One region of the Plantactinospora sp. WMMB782 genome, then DNA from elsewhere that is predicted to be linked to it. Evidence: predicted binding sites of a transcription regulator. Region 1 holds the regulator's gene; each other region holds the start of a gene.
The links. Region 1 encodes HrcA, which represses chaperone genes, less so after heat shock. Its sites were predicted from a motif close to GGTTNGCACNCTCNNNNNGAGNGTGCNAACC; they were not measured.
Positions count from the first base shown of each region.

Region 2: the regulator HrcA is predicted to act here: its motif matches at 1,043-1,073, upstream of ACN28A_RS18035 (FmdB family zinc ribbon protein).
Region 3: the regulator HrcA is predicted to act here: its motif matches at 1,796-1,826, upstream of groL (chaperonin GroEL).
Region 4: the regulator HrcA is predicted to act here: its motif matches at 2,799-2,829, upstream of groES (co-chaperone GroES).

Region 1 covers NZ_JBMHMC010000007.1:713,853-717,666, reverse strand. The annotation lists gene hemW (radical SAM family heme chaperone HemW) at 1-622, shown strand, start outside; gene ACN28A_RS05130 (DUF4870 domain-containing protein) at 678-1,427, opposite strand; gene hrcA (heat-inducible transcriptional repressor HrcA) at 1,771-2,793, shown strand; gene dnaJ (molecular chaperone DnaJ) at 2,864-3,814, shown strand, end outside.
Region 2 covers NZ_JBMHMC010000007.1:3,480,427-3,484,240, reverse strand. The annotation lists gene ACN28A_RS18045 (diguanylate cyclase) at 1-211, opposite strand, end outside; gene ACN28A_RS18040 (5-formyltetrahydrofolate cyclo-ligase) at 313-975, shown strand; gene ACN28A_RS18035 (FmdB family zinc ribbon protein) at 1,098-1,490, shown strand; gene ACN28A_RS18030 (hypothetical protein) at 1,631-2,317, shown strand; gene ACN28A_RS18025 (hypothetical protein) at 2,465-2,650, opposite strand; gene ACN28A_RS18020 (hypothetical protein) at 2,743-3,084, shown strand; gene ACN28A_RS18015 (DUF2231 domain-containing protein) at 3,321-3,797, opposite strand.
Region 3 covers NZ_JBMHMC010000007.1:3,254,871-3,258,684, reverse strand. The annotation lists gene groL (chaperonin GroEL) at 1-1,547, opposite strand, end outside; gene ACN28A_RS16915 (hypothetical protein) at 1,873-2,841, opposite strand; gene ACN28A_RS16910 (cold-shock protein) at 3,025-3,228, opposite strand; gene ACN28A_RS16905 (GNAT family N-acetyltransferase) at 3,548-3,814, shown strand, end outside.
Region 4 covers NZ_JBMHMC010000007.1:1,444,840-1,448,653, forward strand. The annotation lists gene ACN28A_RS08405 (molybdopterin-dependent oxidoreductase) at 1-387, opposite strand, end outside; gene groL (chaperonin GroEL) at 625-2,271, opposite strand; gene groES (co-chaperone GroES) at 2,353-2,667, opposite strand; gene ACN28A_RS08420 (THUMP-like domain-containing protein) at 2,916-3,814, shown strand, end outside.

The DNA.
Region 1 (3,814 bases):
GGCGGAGGACTTCGCGGCCTCGCTCGACGCGGTACTGGCCGCCGGGGTGGACCACGTCAGCGCGTACGCCCTGATCGTGGAGGAGGGCACCCGACTCGCCGCCCGGATCGGTCGCGGGGAGCTGGCGTACCCGGACGACGACGTGGCGGCGGACCGCTACCTGGCCGCCGAGGCGGCGCTGTCCGGGGCGGGTTTCTCCTGGTACGAGGTCTCCAACTGGGCCCGTACGCCGGCCGCGGCCTGCCGGCACAACCTGCTCTACTGGACCGGCGGCGACTGGTGGGGGCTCGGGCCGGGCGCGCACAGCCACGTCGGCGGGGTCCGCTGGTGGAACGTCAAGCACCCGTCGAGCTACGCGGCCCGGCTCGGTGCGGGGCAGTCCCCGGGGGAGGGCCGGGAGCTGCTCTCGGCCGGGGAGCGGCACACCGAGGAGGTGCTGCTGCGGTTGCGGCTCGCCACCGGACTGCCGCTGGCCGTCCTGGACGGGCCGGGGCGGGCGGGCGCGGTCCGGGCCCGGGAGAACGGGCTGCTGGACGGCGCGGCGTACGAGGCGGGGCGGGCGGTGCTCACCCTGCGCGGGCGACTGCTCGCCGACGCCGTCGTCCGCGACCTGCTGCCCTGACAGCGCGATGGCCCGCGCCGGGTGCGGCACGGGCCATCGTCGGAGGCTCGGGGTCTTACTTGGTCATGCGGATGGTCATCGGGTAGCGGTACAGCACGCCCTCGTTGGCCTTCATGCCGGCGATGATCGAGAAGATCAGCACCACCACCCAGGCGATGAACGGCAGGAAGATGAGCACCACGGTGCAGGTGCCGACGACGAGCGAGACGATCGAGATGATGCCCCAGGTGATCTGGAAGTTGAGCGCCTCGACCGCGTGCGCGCGTACGGTCGGCGACTCGTTGCCCTTGGCGAGCAGCGCCACGAGCGAGGCGATGAAGCCGACCAGGATGCCGCCGAAGTGCGCGATCAGGGCCCAGGTCTTCTCGTCGTTGTTGGCGTAGCCGTGCGGTGCCGGTGCGCCGTACGGGTTGCCGGGGTAGCCGCCCTGCGGCGGGTAGCCGGCGCCGGGGTATCCGCCCGGCGGCTGGCCACCGGGCGGCGGGTAACCGCCTCCGGGGGGCGGATAGCCCCCGCCGGGGGGCGGATAACCGCCGGGCGGCGGGTAGCCCCCGCCCTGGGGCGGGTAGCCGCCACCGGAGGTCGGGTACGTCCCGCCGCCCGAGGTCGGGTACGTCCCGCCACCGGACGTCGGGTAGGTGCCGCCGCCCGAGGTCGGCGGGGGCGTGCCGGGCGCACCGTACTGCGGTGCGGCGGGCGGGGGATACCCCTCGCCCGGCGGCGGGTACTGGCCCGGGTTCATCGGGGCGGTCGGGTCCTGCGGCGGACCGCCGTATTCTCCGGGAGGGCGGGGCGGTTCAGTCATGGGGTCACGGTAGGACCACCGCTCAACCGGCGCCAGCCGCCCCCCGGTCGAACCCGCACCAGCCGGGGAATCGATCCCGGCCGCACACCGATCGAATCCGCGCCGTTTGCCGATCGAACCCGGACGATGACCGGCGGTGCCCGCCCGGCCCAGCGGGGTAGGGTGTGCTGGCAAGCCTGTTGTCCAGCTTCGGACAGCCCCTCCAAATGATCATCGCGCGGGGGTACGCCTTGGTCGTAGACTGGCACTCGCTACAGTCGAGTGCCAGGCAAGCCTGGCCCGACCGTCGTGGTCGCCCCGGTCGTTTCGCCCAGCCGGGGCCGGACGTCGCAGGGAGGTGAGGATGGGTCTCGACGACCGCAAGCTCGACGTGCTGCGCGCGATCGTGGAGGACTACGTCGCCACCCAGGAACCGGTCGGCAGCAAGGCACTTGTCGAGCGCCACCAGCTCGGGGTCTCCCCGGCCACCGTCCGCAACGACATGGCCGTGCTGGAGGAGGAGGGCTACATCCGGCAACCGCACACGAGTGCCGGTCGGGTTCCCACCGACCGTGGCTACCGGCTCTTCGTGGACCGGCTCTCCCGGGTCAAGCCGCTGACCCCGGCCGAGCGCCGGGCGATCGAGCGGTTCCTGGTCGGCGCGGTGGACCTCGACGACGTGGTGCACCGTACGGTCCGGTTGCTCGCCCAGCTCACCCGGCAGGTGGCCGTGGTGCAGTACCCGAGCCTGGCCCGCTCCGCCGTCCGGCACCTGGAACTGGTGCCGATCTCCACCACCCGGCTGATGCTTGTCATGATCGCCGACACCGGCCGGGTCGAGCAGCGGCTGGTGGAGCTGCCGGCGCCGATCAGCACCGACGACGTGACCGAACTGCGCCGGCTGATCAATGAGCGGCTGGTCGGGAAGAAGCTCGCCGACACCCCGCCGCTGGTCCAGGCGCTCGTCGACGAGGTGGCCACCGGGCTCTGCCCGGCGATGACCACACTCGCCACGGTGCTGCTGGAGACCCTTGTCGAGCGGCACGAGGAGCGGATCGTGATGGCCGGCACGGCCAACCTGACCCGGGGCGGGCTGCTCGACTTCCAGGGTTCGCTGCGACCGATCCTCGAGGCGCTCGAGGAGGAGGTCGTCCTGCTCAAGCTGATCGGCGAGGTGGAGCCGAACACCCTCCAGGTGCGGATCGGCGACGAGAACGAGATCGACAACCTCCGGGGCACCTCGGTGGTCAGCACCGGATACGGTCCGGGTGCGACCATCGTCGGCGGACTCGGCGTGTTGGGGCCCACCCGGATGGACTATCCGGGCACCATCGCCACGGTGCGGGCCGTGGCACGCTACGTCGGCGACGTGCTGGCGCAGAACTGACCACCACAGCTCACCCTGACCTGACGACCGGCGGACGGTACGCGAGACAGACATGAGGACACGGAACGCAGTGGCCAAGGACTACTACGGGATTCTCGGCGTCGGCCGGGACGCCTCCGACGACGACATCAAGCGCGCCTACCGCAGGTTGGCGCGGCAGTACCACCCGGACGTGAATCCGGATCCGGAGGCACACGAGAAGTTCAAGGACATCAACGCCGCGTACGAGGTCCTCTCGGACGACCAGAAGCGGCAGATCGTCGACCTCGGCGGTGACCCGCTGGCCCCCGGTGGCGGACCCGGCGCCGGTCCCGGCGGTGCGGGCGGCCCGTTCGTCGGCTTCCAGGACATCATGGACGCGTTCTTCGGGGCGGCCGGCGGCTCCCGGGGCCCGCGTCCGCGTACCCGGCCCGGCGCCGACGCGATCCTGCGGCTCGAACTCGACCTGCCGGAGACCGCGTTCGGGGTGGAGGCGCCGATCACGGTGGACACCGCCGTGCTCTGCACCACCTGCACCGGCGCCGGCACGGCACCCGGCACCCACCTGGCCACCTGCGAGGCGTGCGGCGGGCGCGGCGAGGTGCAGTCGGTGCAGCGCACCTTCCTCGGCCAGGTCGTCTCGTCCCGGCCGTGCACCGTCTGCCAGGGCTACGGCACGGTCATCCCGCACCCCTGCCCGACCTGCGCCGGTGACGGGCGGGTGCGCACCCGCCGCTCGCTGACGGTCAAGATCCCGGCGGGGGTCGAGGACGGCATGCGGATCCGGCTGGCCCAGCAGGGCGAGGTCGGTCCCGGCGGTGGTACGGCCGGCGACCTCTACGTGGAGATCCACGAGCGGCCGCACGACGTCTACTCCCGCAAGGGCGACGACCTGCACTGCCGGGTCACGGTGCCGATGACCGCCGCCGCGCTCGGCACCCGGCTGACCATCAAGACGCTGGACAGCGAGGAGCCGGTCGACGTCAAGCCGGGCACCCAGCCGGGCTCGACGCTGCGGCTGCGTGCCCGGGGCGTGCCGCAC
Region 2 (3,814 bases), 2.8 Mb from region 1:
TCCGGCTGGCCCGGTCGGCGAGTACGGCCAGCGCACCGGCCGTGGCGTGCAACTGTTGACAGAGCGCACCGATCGACGTACGCACGGCGTCGGCGGCGAGGTTGAGTCGGCGCTCCGCCTGGTGGCGGCTCGCCGTGGCGACCGTACCGGCGACGGAGAGCGCGCCGAGCAGCACCGGCCCGAGCACGACGACGAGGAAAGCTGTGGTCAACCGTCCGCGCAGCGTCACTCATCCCCCCGGAAGCTCGGCATCCGATGCTGCGATGCTGACCCGACCGCATTGGTTAACCGACCTACCCCCAGGAGTGTTACGTGCCGGATTTTTCGGATGAAGGGGTTGGCCGGGGCAAGAGCGCACTCCGGATCACCATGCTGGCCCGCCGCCGGGCGCTGCCGGCCCCGGCCCGGCTGGCCGCCGCCGAGCGCCTCCGGGCCGAGCTACGCACCCTCGTCCAGCGGGTACGACCTCAGGTGGTCACCGGTTACGTGCCGGTCGGCACCGAGCCGGGTGGAGTCGAACTGCCGGAGACGCTGGCCGCCGCGGTGGGCCGGGGTGGGCAGCTGCTGCTGCCGGTACTCCGCCCGGATCTCGATCTCGACTGGGCCCCGTACGCCGGGCCGGGTTGCCTGGTCGCGGCCGGTCGAGGGCTGCGGGAGCCCGGCACCGGACGGCTGGGTCCCGAGGCGATCGGCGTTGCCGAGCTGGTCGTCGTACCGGCGGTGGCGGTGGACCGGCGCGGGGTCCGGCTCGGCCGCGGCGGCGGCTCGTACGACCGCGCCCTGGCCCGGGTGGCTCCCGGCGCCCTCACGCTCGCGCTGTTGCACGACGGTGAACTGATCGACTCGATCCCGGCGACGGATCACGACCGCCCGGTACGTGCCGTGCTCACCCCCACCGGCGGCCTCCAGTACGTCGGCTCCGACCGAGGCACCGATCAGGGCGCGGATCGGGGCGCCGATCGAGACTCGGATTGAGGCTCGGGGTGTGGCCGGGCGTCGGGCCGGACACTTCGGCTGGACGAAAACACCTCCGATGCCGCACCATTGGCACTCGGATATGTCGAGTGCCAACAGGCTTGCAAGATCCGGAGGGGAACGTGCCCACCTACCAGTACGCCTGCACCGAGTGCGGCCACCAGCTCGAGGCGGTGCAGTCCTTCACCGACGAGCCGTTGACCGAGTGCCCGGCGTGCGAGGGTCGCCTGCGCAAGCTCTTCAACTCCGTCGGCATCGTGTTCAAGGGCTCCGGCTTCTACCGGACCGACTCCCGCAAGGGCTCGGAGGGCGGCGCCGCGGCGGCCAAGGCCGACTCGCCGAAGAGCGACTCCGCGAAGACCGGCTCGGGCGGCGACTCCGGCTCGACCAACGGCAGCGCCTCCGGCTCGTCCGGCTCCTCCGGCAGCGGCTCGACAAACGGCACGTCGAGCAGCTCCGGCAGCAAGCCGAAGGCGACCTCCGCCTCGTCATCCTCCTCGACCAGCACGACCTGACCGTCGAGTTATCCACAGCCCCGGAAGTTGTCCACAGGGCGTGGATCGTCCGCCACCACCTCGGCGCGAGCTGACCTAACCTGCTGCTACCGGACGGCGCCGACCCGTCGCGTCGCCGGGCCGAGGGAGGTTCGTTCGCCGTGGCACCCGAGCGTAGGTCCACCCGTCGCGATGCCACGCTGAGCCCGGCCCGCTGGTCACGTCCCGGCATCGGCTCGGTGATCCGCTGGCTGCTCGTCGGCACCCTGTCGGCGCTCGCGTTCGGGCTTCTCCTGCTGCGCGGTCCGGGGTCGTCCTGCCCCGCCCCGCAGTCCGGTGCCGCCGCGGACCGGGCGGCCGTCACTCCGGACGGGGCAGCCGATGACCGGCCCGGTGCGACCGGGGACGCAGCCGGGCCGGCAGGGCCCGGCGGACCGCCCGGAGGCACCACCTCGGCGAGCCCGCCCGGCGCGGGTCAGTCCGCGGGAGGCGGGCCGGCGGGACGCCCCGGCGCGGCACCGGGCGGCTCGGGGCTACCGGCCGGCTCGGCAGTTCCGGTACCGGCGGGGACGGTCGGGGTGCCCATCCGGCTCGCCGAACCGGCAGCGTTGACCGTGGCCCGGCCGGGAGCCCGGGTGGATCTTCTCGCCGCACCCGGTGGGGAATCGGCGGGTCGGCTGCCCAAGCCCACCGTCCTGGCGACCCGGGTGCTCGTGCTCGACGTGTTGGGGCCGGGCCAGACCGACGGCGCGGCCAGTGCCATCTACCTGGCACTCCGTCCCGAACAGGCCCACCGCGCGGTCGGGATGCCGGAGTCCACCCGCTTCGCCATCATCGTCCGCTCGTAACCGCCCGCGCCCGGTCCCCGCTCAGCCCGCCGACCCGGCATGGCGGATCCGGCGCCCAGTTCGGCGGCCAGTCCCAGTTCGGGCGAGGGCTACCCACTCGTGCTGCGGCGGTCACTCCTGCTGCGGCGGTCATCTCTGCTGCGGAGGTCAGTCCCAGTGCGGCGGGCGGTCGGCGAGCAGCCGCTCGTCGTTGGTGTCCGGGCGCTCGCCCCAGCCCTGGTCGGTGTCGTCAACGGACTGCTCCGGCAGCACCCGCCGGTCGCCGGTCGACTTCACCGGCCGGCCGCTGTTCCGGCCCGCACCCGGGCTGCGCTGCTCCTCGGTCCCCGACACCGGGCAAGCGTACCGGCCCGGCGCAGGACAGCGTCTGTCGGTGACCGCCGGAGAGGGGTCGCGGCCGGCTCGGGTTGGTAGCGTCGGACAGCGTGACGCAGCAGAGCGGGAACTCCGCCGATGACGCCTTCTGGCGTCGGCCCACCGGACCACCCGCCGACGCCCCGGAGTCCGGGACAGGGTCCACAACGCCACCTCCGGCACGACCGGAGATCCACTACCCCGGCCCACCGCCGAGCACCACTCCGCCACCGGGTTGGCGTCCGCCGTTGCATGTCCAGCCGGCGCCACCCCGGCCGCTGCCCGCTCAGGACCACGTCGCGCTGGACGCCGAGGAGGGCAGTGCCCGGACGCTCACCTACGGCATCGGCATGCTCGGCGGCGCGGTGGTGCTGATACTTCTGTGCCTGCTCTGCTCCCGAGCGCTCTTCTGAGCCGTCCCGGGCGGCGATGTGGGGGCACGGTCGGCCTCCGAGAATCCGGCGAGCGCGGCGGCGACGATCCGGCAGCCGTCAAGCATCGGGTCGCCGCCGGACGGGCGGGACGACAGGCGCCGGGCGGGACTACAGGCGCCGGGCGGGCGGGACGACAGGCGGCGGGCGGGACTACAGGCGCCGGGCGGGCGGGACGACAGGCGGCGGGCGGGACTACAGGCGCCGGGCGGGCGGGACTACAGGACTCCCTGCCAGACCGCCTGGGCGCCGGTGTCGCCGGTGAGGTAGACGTACCAGACATTGACCGCGGCGAGCACCACGACGACGACGGCGAGCAGCGGTCCGAGCCAGCGCGGCAGGGCGCGGGCACGGGGTCGGGTCAGGGCCACCAGCACGAGCGTGACCACGCCGAGGGCGAGGCTCCACCACAGGCTCAGTTCGCCGTAGCCCTGGTGCTCCACCACCTTCTCCAGAATCTCCGGGCCGTAGCCCTTGGCGATCAACACCTGCTGGAACTCCTCGCCGGACTGCACCGCGAGGAAGGCCGCGACCGGGGCCGCCACGGCCAGTAGCGCCGCCGCCCAGTCGAGCCGGCTGCGGAACCGGGTGAGTACGGCGTACCCGGTGGAGACCAGCGCGAGCAGCGGCACGAAGACGACGGCCGCGTGCACCAGCAACGCGTGGGCGGGGAGACCCATGACTTCCCTGAACACCGACGCCTCCTTGTTGC
Region 3 (3,814 bases), 2.5 Mb from region 1:
TCGGTGGTCAGGAAGAGGGCCGCGATCGACGACGCGTTCTGCAGCGCCGAACGGGTCACCTTGGCCGGGTCGATGATGCCGGCCTGGAGCAGGTCGACGTACTCACCGTTGGCCGCGTTGAGGCCGTGCCCGGCGTCCAGGTTGCGGACCTTCTCCACCACGACACCGCCCTCGAGGCCGGCGTTGACGGCGATCTGCCGCAGCGGGGCGTCCAGCGCGATCTTGACGATCTGCGCACCGGTCGCCTCGTCGCCGGCCAGGTCCAGCTTGTCGAAGGCGGTCTTGCCGGCCTGGACCAGCGCGACACCACCACCGGGGACGATGCCCTCCTCGACGGCGGCCTTCGCGTTGCGCACCGCGTCCTCGATGCGGTGCTTGCGCTCCTTCAGCTCGACCTCGGTGGCCGCGCCGACCTTGATCACCGCAACACCGCCGGCCAGCTTGGCCAGGCGCTCCTGCAGCTTCTCCCGGTCGTAGTCGGAGTCGCTCTTCTCGATCTCGGCGCGGATCTGGTTGACCCGGCCGTTGATCTGGTCGGCGTCGCCGGCACCGTCGACGATGGTGGTCTCGTCCTTGGTCACCACGACCTTGCGGGCCCGGCCCAGCATGTCGAGGCCGACGGCGTCCAGCTTGAGGCCGACCTCCTCGCTGATCGGCTGCCCGCCGGTCAGGATGGCGATGTCGCCGAGCATGGCCTTGCGGCGGTCACCGAAGCCCGGCGCCTTGACGGCGACGGACTTGAAGGTGCCCCGGACCTTGTTGACCACCAGGGTCGCCAGGGCCTCGCCCTCGACGTCCTCGGCGATGATGGCCAGCGGCTTGCCCGACTGCATGACCTTCTCGAGGATCGGCAGCAGGTCCTTGACCGTCGAGATCTTGCTGTTGACGATCAGGATGTACGGGTCGTCGAGCACGGCCTCCATCCGGTCGGGGTCGGTCATGAAGTACCCCGAGATGTAGCCCTTGTCGAAGCGCATGCCCTCGGTCAGCTCAAGCTCGAGCCCGAAGGTGTTGCTCTCCTCGACGGTGATGACGCCTTCCTTGCCGACCTTGTCCATCGCCTCGGCGATGATCTCGCCGACGCTGGTGTCACCAGCGGAGATGGAGGCGGTGGAGGCGATCTGCTCCTTGGTCTCGACGTCCTTGGCGAGCTTGCTCAGCTCCTCCGAGACGTTCGCGACGGCGGCCTCGATGCCCCGCTTCAGGGCCATCGGGTTGGCGCCCGCCGCGACGTTGCGCAGGCCCTCCCGGACCAGCGCCTGGGCGAGGACGGTCGCCGTCGTCGTGCCGTCACCGGCCACGTCGTCGGTCTTCTTGGCGACCTCCTTGACCAGCTCCGCACCGATCTTCTCGTACGGGTCCTCGAGCTCGATCTCCTTGGCGATGCTCACACCATCGTTGGTGATGGTGGGGGCGCCCCACTTCTTCTCGAGCACGACGTTGCGGCCCTTCGGGCCCAGCGTCACCTTAACGGCGTCGGCGAGGGTGTTCATGCCCCGCTCAAGGCCGCGGCGCGCCTCCTCGTCGAACGCGATCATCTTGGCCATACGGCGTTGTCCTCCTGGACACTCACGGCCGCCGGAGCCTTTGTCGGCCCCGAACCTGCCGCCTGATTACGCACCTTCGGACGTCACTACGGCACTGGCGGACGGGGCCGGCGGCACCCGTTGGTGCCCCTCGACTCCGTCGCGCTGTGCGACAGTGACGTCCGCCGGCCGGGCCGGACAGCCCGCGACGACCGGCCATGTGCCGCAGACCCGCTGTGCGGGCCCACGACCGTGGCCCTACCGCCCCGACCTGGCACTCACGCTATGCGAGTGCCAACACCTGTTTAGCACTCTCCCATGCCGAGTGCAAGCCGCTCACCGACCCTCAGGAGAGTTCGGCGGCAAGTCGGGCGCTGTTCACCGGGGCCTCGTGACCCCGCTGCTCGGTGTAGGTGATCAGGATCCCGATCAGCAATGCCAGCTGGAGCGGTGCGCCGAGCACGGCACTGACGAGCGTGCTGAGCACGGCGACGGCGGAGAAGGCGGGCGGGGCGGACAGCTCTCCCGGGGTCGCGGCGGCGGGGGCGAGTGTCATGACGCTCTCCAGTACCGCCAGCACCAGGCCGCCGCCGATCACCACGGCGGCCACCACCGCGACCCGGCCGAGCACCATGCCGAACCGGGCGTGCACCATCTTGAAGGTCCGCCCGATCGGATCGCGCCGCTCGAAGAGGTAGATCGGGCCGACGAGGCTCGTCGCGAAGGCGAGATAGACACCGGGCAGGAAGCACGCGCAGATGCCGGCGAGGACCAGCAGGCTCGCCAGCAGGCCCCAGCCGAAGAGACCCGGTGCCCGGCGCAGCCCGTACCGCAGGGCGGGCCCGAGCGCCGCCTCCTGCCCGGTCGCCTGCCGCGTGATCACCCAGGTCCCCGCCGCCCAGCCCAGGCACTGCACCAAACCGGCGACGAGACTGACGGCGATCAGGATCCCGAGGAACGGCAGCAGGTCGCCGAGGAACCCCTCGAACTCTCCAGGCAGGGGTTCGCCACTCGGCGAGACGGCCGGCGGTCGCGGTTGCAGGGGCAACATGGCCAGGCCGATGGCCGCGGTCGGCAGCACCTGGGTGAGCAGGACGATCGACAGCAGCGGGCGCCAACCCCGCCGCGCCGCCGACCAGCACCGTTCCCACCAGACACCGAGCCCGGCGCCGGGCGGCGGAACGAGGGGATCACCCGGATCCGGAAAGCCAGCCCAGCCCGGAGAGTCTGGCCCGCCCGGAAAGGCGGGCTGACCCGGATAGCCGGGCCCACCCGTGAAGTGTCCTGAATTGCCGGTAGGGGGCGGCTCGGCCACGGGCTCTCCTCTGGGCAGAGACGAAGGAAATCAACGCGGCGTCGATCCTGCCGCCCGAGCATCCGTACGCCTGACCCGGAAAAGAGCTTCCGCGAACCCGGAGCTTCCCACGGCCGCCGACGGGAACCGGTCAGACCGACCCGGAAAACCGATCCCGTGGCGAGCCAGGAGAGGCACCGATGGTCAGGCGATGAGCCGGACCTGCTCCGCCTGCGGGCCCTTCTGGCCCTGGGCGATCTCGAACTCGACGCGCTGACCGTCGTCGAGCGCCTTGTAACCGTCCATCTGGATCGCGGAGAAGTGGACGAAGACGTCCTGCCCGCCATCGACCGCGATGAAGCCGTAGCCCTTTTCGCTGTTGAACCACTTCACGGTGCCCTGCGCCACGGTGCACTTCCTTACTTCGGTCGCGTCGAAGCTGCCCGAGCTCCGGCGACGCCCTATACCTGCCGGGGCCGCCGAGTCGTTTTCCCCGAATTCGATCATGAATTGAACGGATCCGACGAATCGAGCGGCCGAACCCGCACCGTACACCAAGGTCGGGTCGCAGCGCACTAGTCCAAAACGGTCACCAGGCCGAGAATCGGACGGTCAATTTTCCGGCTCTCACCCATTGGCGACCGTCGCTGCCCAGCTCAACCGGCCCGGACCGGACGGACAGCTGCTCCGTCACCCGCCGAAACCGGACCCCGTACGGCGTGCGACCATGACGGACGTGCCGGCCTCCATCCCGCAGACCACCGCCGCACCGGCGCCGGGACACCTCACCGGCCCGCCGGAACCGACCGGTCCGACCCGGCCCGGCGGTACGACCGAATCCGGTCTCCGGTCGGCAGCCGGGCCGCCACCGGTCCGTCGGGTACGCCCCGGCGACGCCGCCCGGGTCCGGGCGATCCGGCTGGAGATGCTCGCCGACTCACCGCTGGCCTTCCTGGAGACGCTCGCCGACGCGGCGGCCCGGCCGCACGCCGAG
Region 4 (3,814 bases), 730 kb from region 1:
CGACGGCAGCGCGGCAACCGGGCCGGCTCCGGGACGGGTGAGCGCCGCCAGCACGCCGACCGCGCCGAAGAGGGCGATCCCGGCGTACCCGAGGAACACCGAGCGGAGTGCGACCAGCCCGACCATGGCGGCGAAGACGGCCAGCAGCAGCGAGGTGCCGACCAGCAGAGCGATCTTGTCGTAGACGTAGAAGACGTCGACGGCGAACTGTTTGAGCGGTGGTGGCGCCAGGTCCACCACGACGCCGCCGACCGCGACCAGCGGTGCGGAGCGTGGCCCGGTGAGCACCGCCACGGCCTCGGCCGCGCCGAGGGCGACCGCCGCGGCGGCCACCCCGGCGAGCGCGCCGAAACGGCGAGCCGGAACGCCACGCCGGATCGGGACCATTGCCGGCTCCGCTCGGATCTGCCGGGGGCTCGCGTCCATCCGACAAGTGTTCACCGGCCGCGCTCGTGCCGGGAAGTCGCGTCAGGGGTTCGTAAGACCGGCACCGCGGTGTTTCCGGTACGGGCGCCGCGGAGTTACCGCCGCCCGGCCGACCAATTGGTCGGCCGGGCGGAGCGGATCGGCCCGGATCCAGCCGAAGCCGGTCGGAACCCCGGACCGGTCAGAAGCATGGACCGGTCAGAAGCCCGGACCGTGCTGGTGGCCGTGCCCGTGGCCGTGGCCGTGCCCACCGGCGGCGGCCGGCTCGGCCTTCTCCGGCTTCTCCACCACCAGGCTCTCGGTGGTCAGCAGCAGCCCGGCGATCGACGCCGCGTTGGTGACCGCGTTGCGGGTCACCTTCACCGGGTCGACGATGCCGGCCTTGGCCAGGTCCTTGTACTCGCCGGTGGCGGCGTCGAGGCCGGTGCCCCAACCCTGCTCGGCGACCTTCTGCACGACCACGTAGCCGTCGTGCCCGGCGTTCTGGGCGATCCACCGCAGCGGCTCGACCAGCGCCTTGCGGACGATCGAGACGCCCACCTTCTCGTCGCCGGTCAGCCCGAGGTCACCGTCGAGCGCCGAGGCGATCTGCACCAGCGCGGCGCCGCCGCCCGGCACGGTACCCTCCTCGACCGCGGCCTTGGTCGCGGCGATGGCGTCCTCGATGCGGTGCTTGCGCTCCTTCATCTCGACCTCGGTCGCCGCACCGGCCTTGATCACCGCGATGCCGCCGGAGAGCTTGGCCAGCCGCTCCTGGAGCTTCTCCCGGTCCCAGTCGGAGTCGGAGGCCTCGATCTCCTTGCGGATCTGGCTGATCCGCTCGGTGACGTCGTTGTCCCGGCCCCGGCCGTCGATGATCGTGGTGTTGTCCTTGTCGACCACCACCCGGCGGGCGGTGCCGAGCACCTCGACGCCGACCGAGTCGAGCTTGTAGCCCAGCTCGGGGGCGACCACCTCGCCGCCGGTCAGGATCGCCATGTCCTGGAGCATCGCCTTGCGCCGGTCGCCGAAGCCGGGCGCCTTCACCGCGCAGACCTTGACGGTCTTGCGGATCGAGTTGACCACCAGGGTGGAGAGCGCCTGCCCCTCCACGTCCTCGGCGACGATCAGCAGCGGCTTGCCGCTCTGCAGGACCTTCTCCAGCAGCGGCAGCAGCTCCTCGATCGAGGAGATCTTCTGGGTGGTGATCAGGATGTACGCGTCCTCGAGCACCGCCTCCTGCGACTCCGTGTCGGTGACGAAGTTCGGCGAGACGAAGCCCTTGTCGAACTGGAGGCCCTCGGTGACCTCCAGTTCGGTGGCCAGGGTCGAGCCCTCCTCGACGGTGATCACACCGTCCCGGCCGACCTTCTCCATCGCCTCGGCGATCAGGTCGCCGATGGTGGCGTCCTGGGCCGAGATCGTCGCCACGTGCGCGACCGACTCCCGGCTGCCCACCTCGACGGCCTTCTCCAGCAGCGCCTCGGAGATCTTCGCGGCGGCCAGGTCGATGCCCCGCTTCAGCGCGGCCGGCCCGGCGCCGGCGGCCACGTTGCGCAGGCCCTCCCGGACCATCGCCTGGGCCAACACGGTGGCGGTGGTGGTCCCGTCGCCGGCGACGTCGTTGGTCTTGGTCGCCACCTCCTTGACCAGCTGCGCGCCGAGGTTCTCGTACGGGTTGGTGAGTTCGATCTCCTTGGCGATGGTCACGCCGTCGTTGGTGATCGTCGGGGCACCGAACTTCTTGTCCAGGACGACGTTGCGCCCGCGCGGGCCGAGAGTGACCTTGACCGTGTCCGCGAGCGTGTTGACACCGTGCTCCAGCAGGTGCCGGGCGTCATCCGAGAAGCTCAGAATCTTCGCCATTGTGTTAACAGGGTCCCTTCACGCAGCGCTGCCCCGGCCCGGCAGGGCCGGTCCGGGGCAGCGTCACTGAAATCAGTCAGATCACTTCTCGATGACGGCGAGGACGTCGCGGGCGGAGAGCACCAGGTACTCCTCGCCGGCGTACTTGACCTCGGTGCCGCCGTACTTCGAGTAGATGACCGTGTCGCCGACCTTCACGTCAACCGGGATCCGGTTGCCGTCGTCGTCGAAGCGGCCGGGGCCGACAGCGAGGACGGTGCCCTCCTGCGGCTTCTCCTTGGCGGTGTCGGGAATCACGATGCCCGACGCCGTGGTCGTCTCAGCCTCGTTCGCCTGGACCAGGATCCGGTCCTCGAGCGGCTTGATCGCAACCTTGGTCGCGGTAGTCACGGGCATACCCTCCTGGGGTACTGGTTTCTGTGCCGGCCGGCGAGCCGACCAGCGTCAATCTGCCACATGCCACCGGGCGGGGCCGTCGTCGCGGGTGCCGGTCCGCCTGGCGTTCAACTCCCGGACAACCGCCCGGAAGCTGGCACCCTCGGTTTGAGAGTGCTAACCGCAGGTTATGCCGGCGGCTAGCACTCCGTCAAGGAGAGTGCCAACCCGACACGCCCTTTCCCGGCGTCGGCCGGCACAATGCTGCGGTGGACCTGGAGCAGTTCGCCGCGCTGCGTACCCCGGAAGGGGGAACCGCGCTGGCCGCCGCCGCCGAACTGGCCGACGGCGACCCGCTGGCCGCGGCGGCGGCGCTGCGCGCGGCCGGGCTGCCGGCCGGGCTGGCCGCCGCCGCGCTGACCCAGGCCGGGCTGCGCCGCCGGGCGGTGCCCAAGTTCGGCCCGGAGGCCGCCGGGATGTTCTTCACCCGGGCCGGGCTGGAGCAGGCCACCCGGGCCGTCGTCGCCGCCCGCCGGGCCGCCCGGCTGCGCGCCGCCGGGGTCGGCACGCTCGTGGACCTCGGCTGCGGCCTCGGCGCCGACGCCATCGCCGCCGCCCGCGCCGGCATCCGGGTGTACGGCGTGGAGGCCGACCCGCTCACCGCGGCGATGGCCGCCGCGAACGCCGGGGCGGCCGGAGTGGCCGACGCCTTCACGGTCACGCTCGGCGACGCGACGCGGTTCGACGTCACCGCCGTGCAGGGGCGGCCGGTCGACGCGGTGTTCTGCGACCCGGCCCGGCGGCGGGCCGGCACCGGCCGGCGGATCTTCGACCCGGCCGCCTACTCGCCGCCCTGGGACTTCCTGCTCGACCTGGCCGGCCGGGTGCCCCGGACGGTCTTCAAGGTCGCCCCCGGGATCGACCACCGGCTGCTGCCGGCGGGTGCCGAGGGCGAGTGGGTGAGCGTCGACGGCGACCTGGTCGAGGCGACCGTCTGGTCCGGCCCGCTCGGCTCCGGCCCGCTCGGCACGGTGCCGCGCCGGGCCACCCTGCTGGTCGGGTCGGCGGTACACGAACTCACCGGCGACGGCACCCGGCCGGCGCCGGTCGGCCCGCTCCGGCGCTACCTGTACGACCCGGACCCGGCGGTGGTCCGGTCCCACCTGGT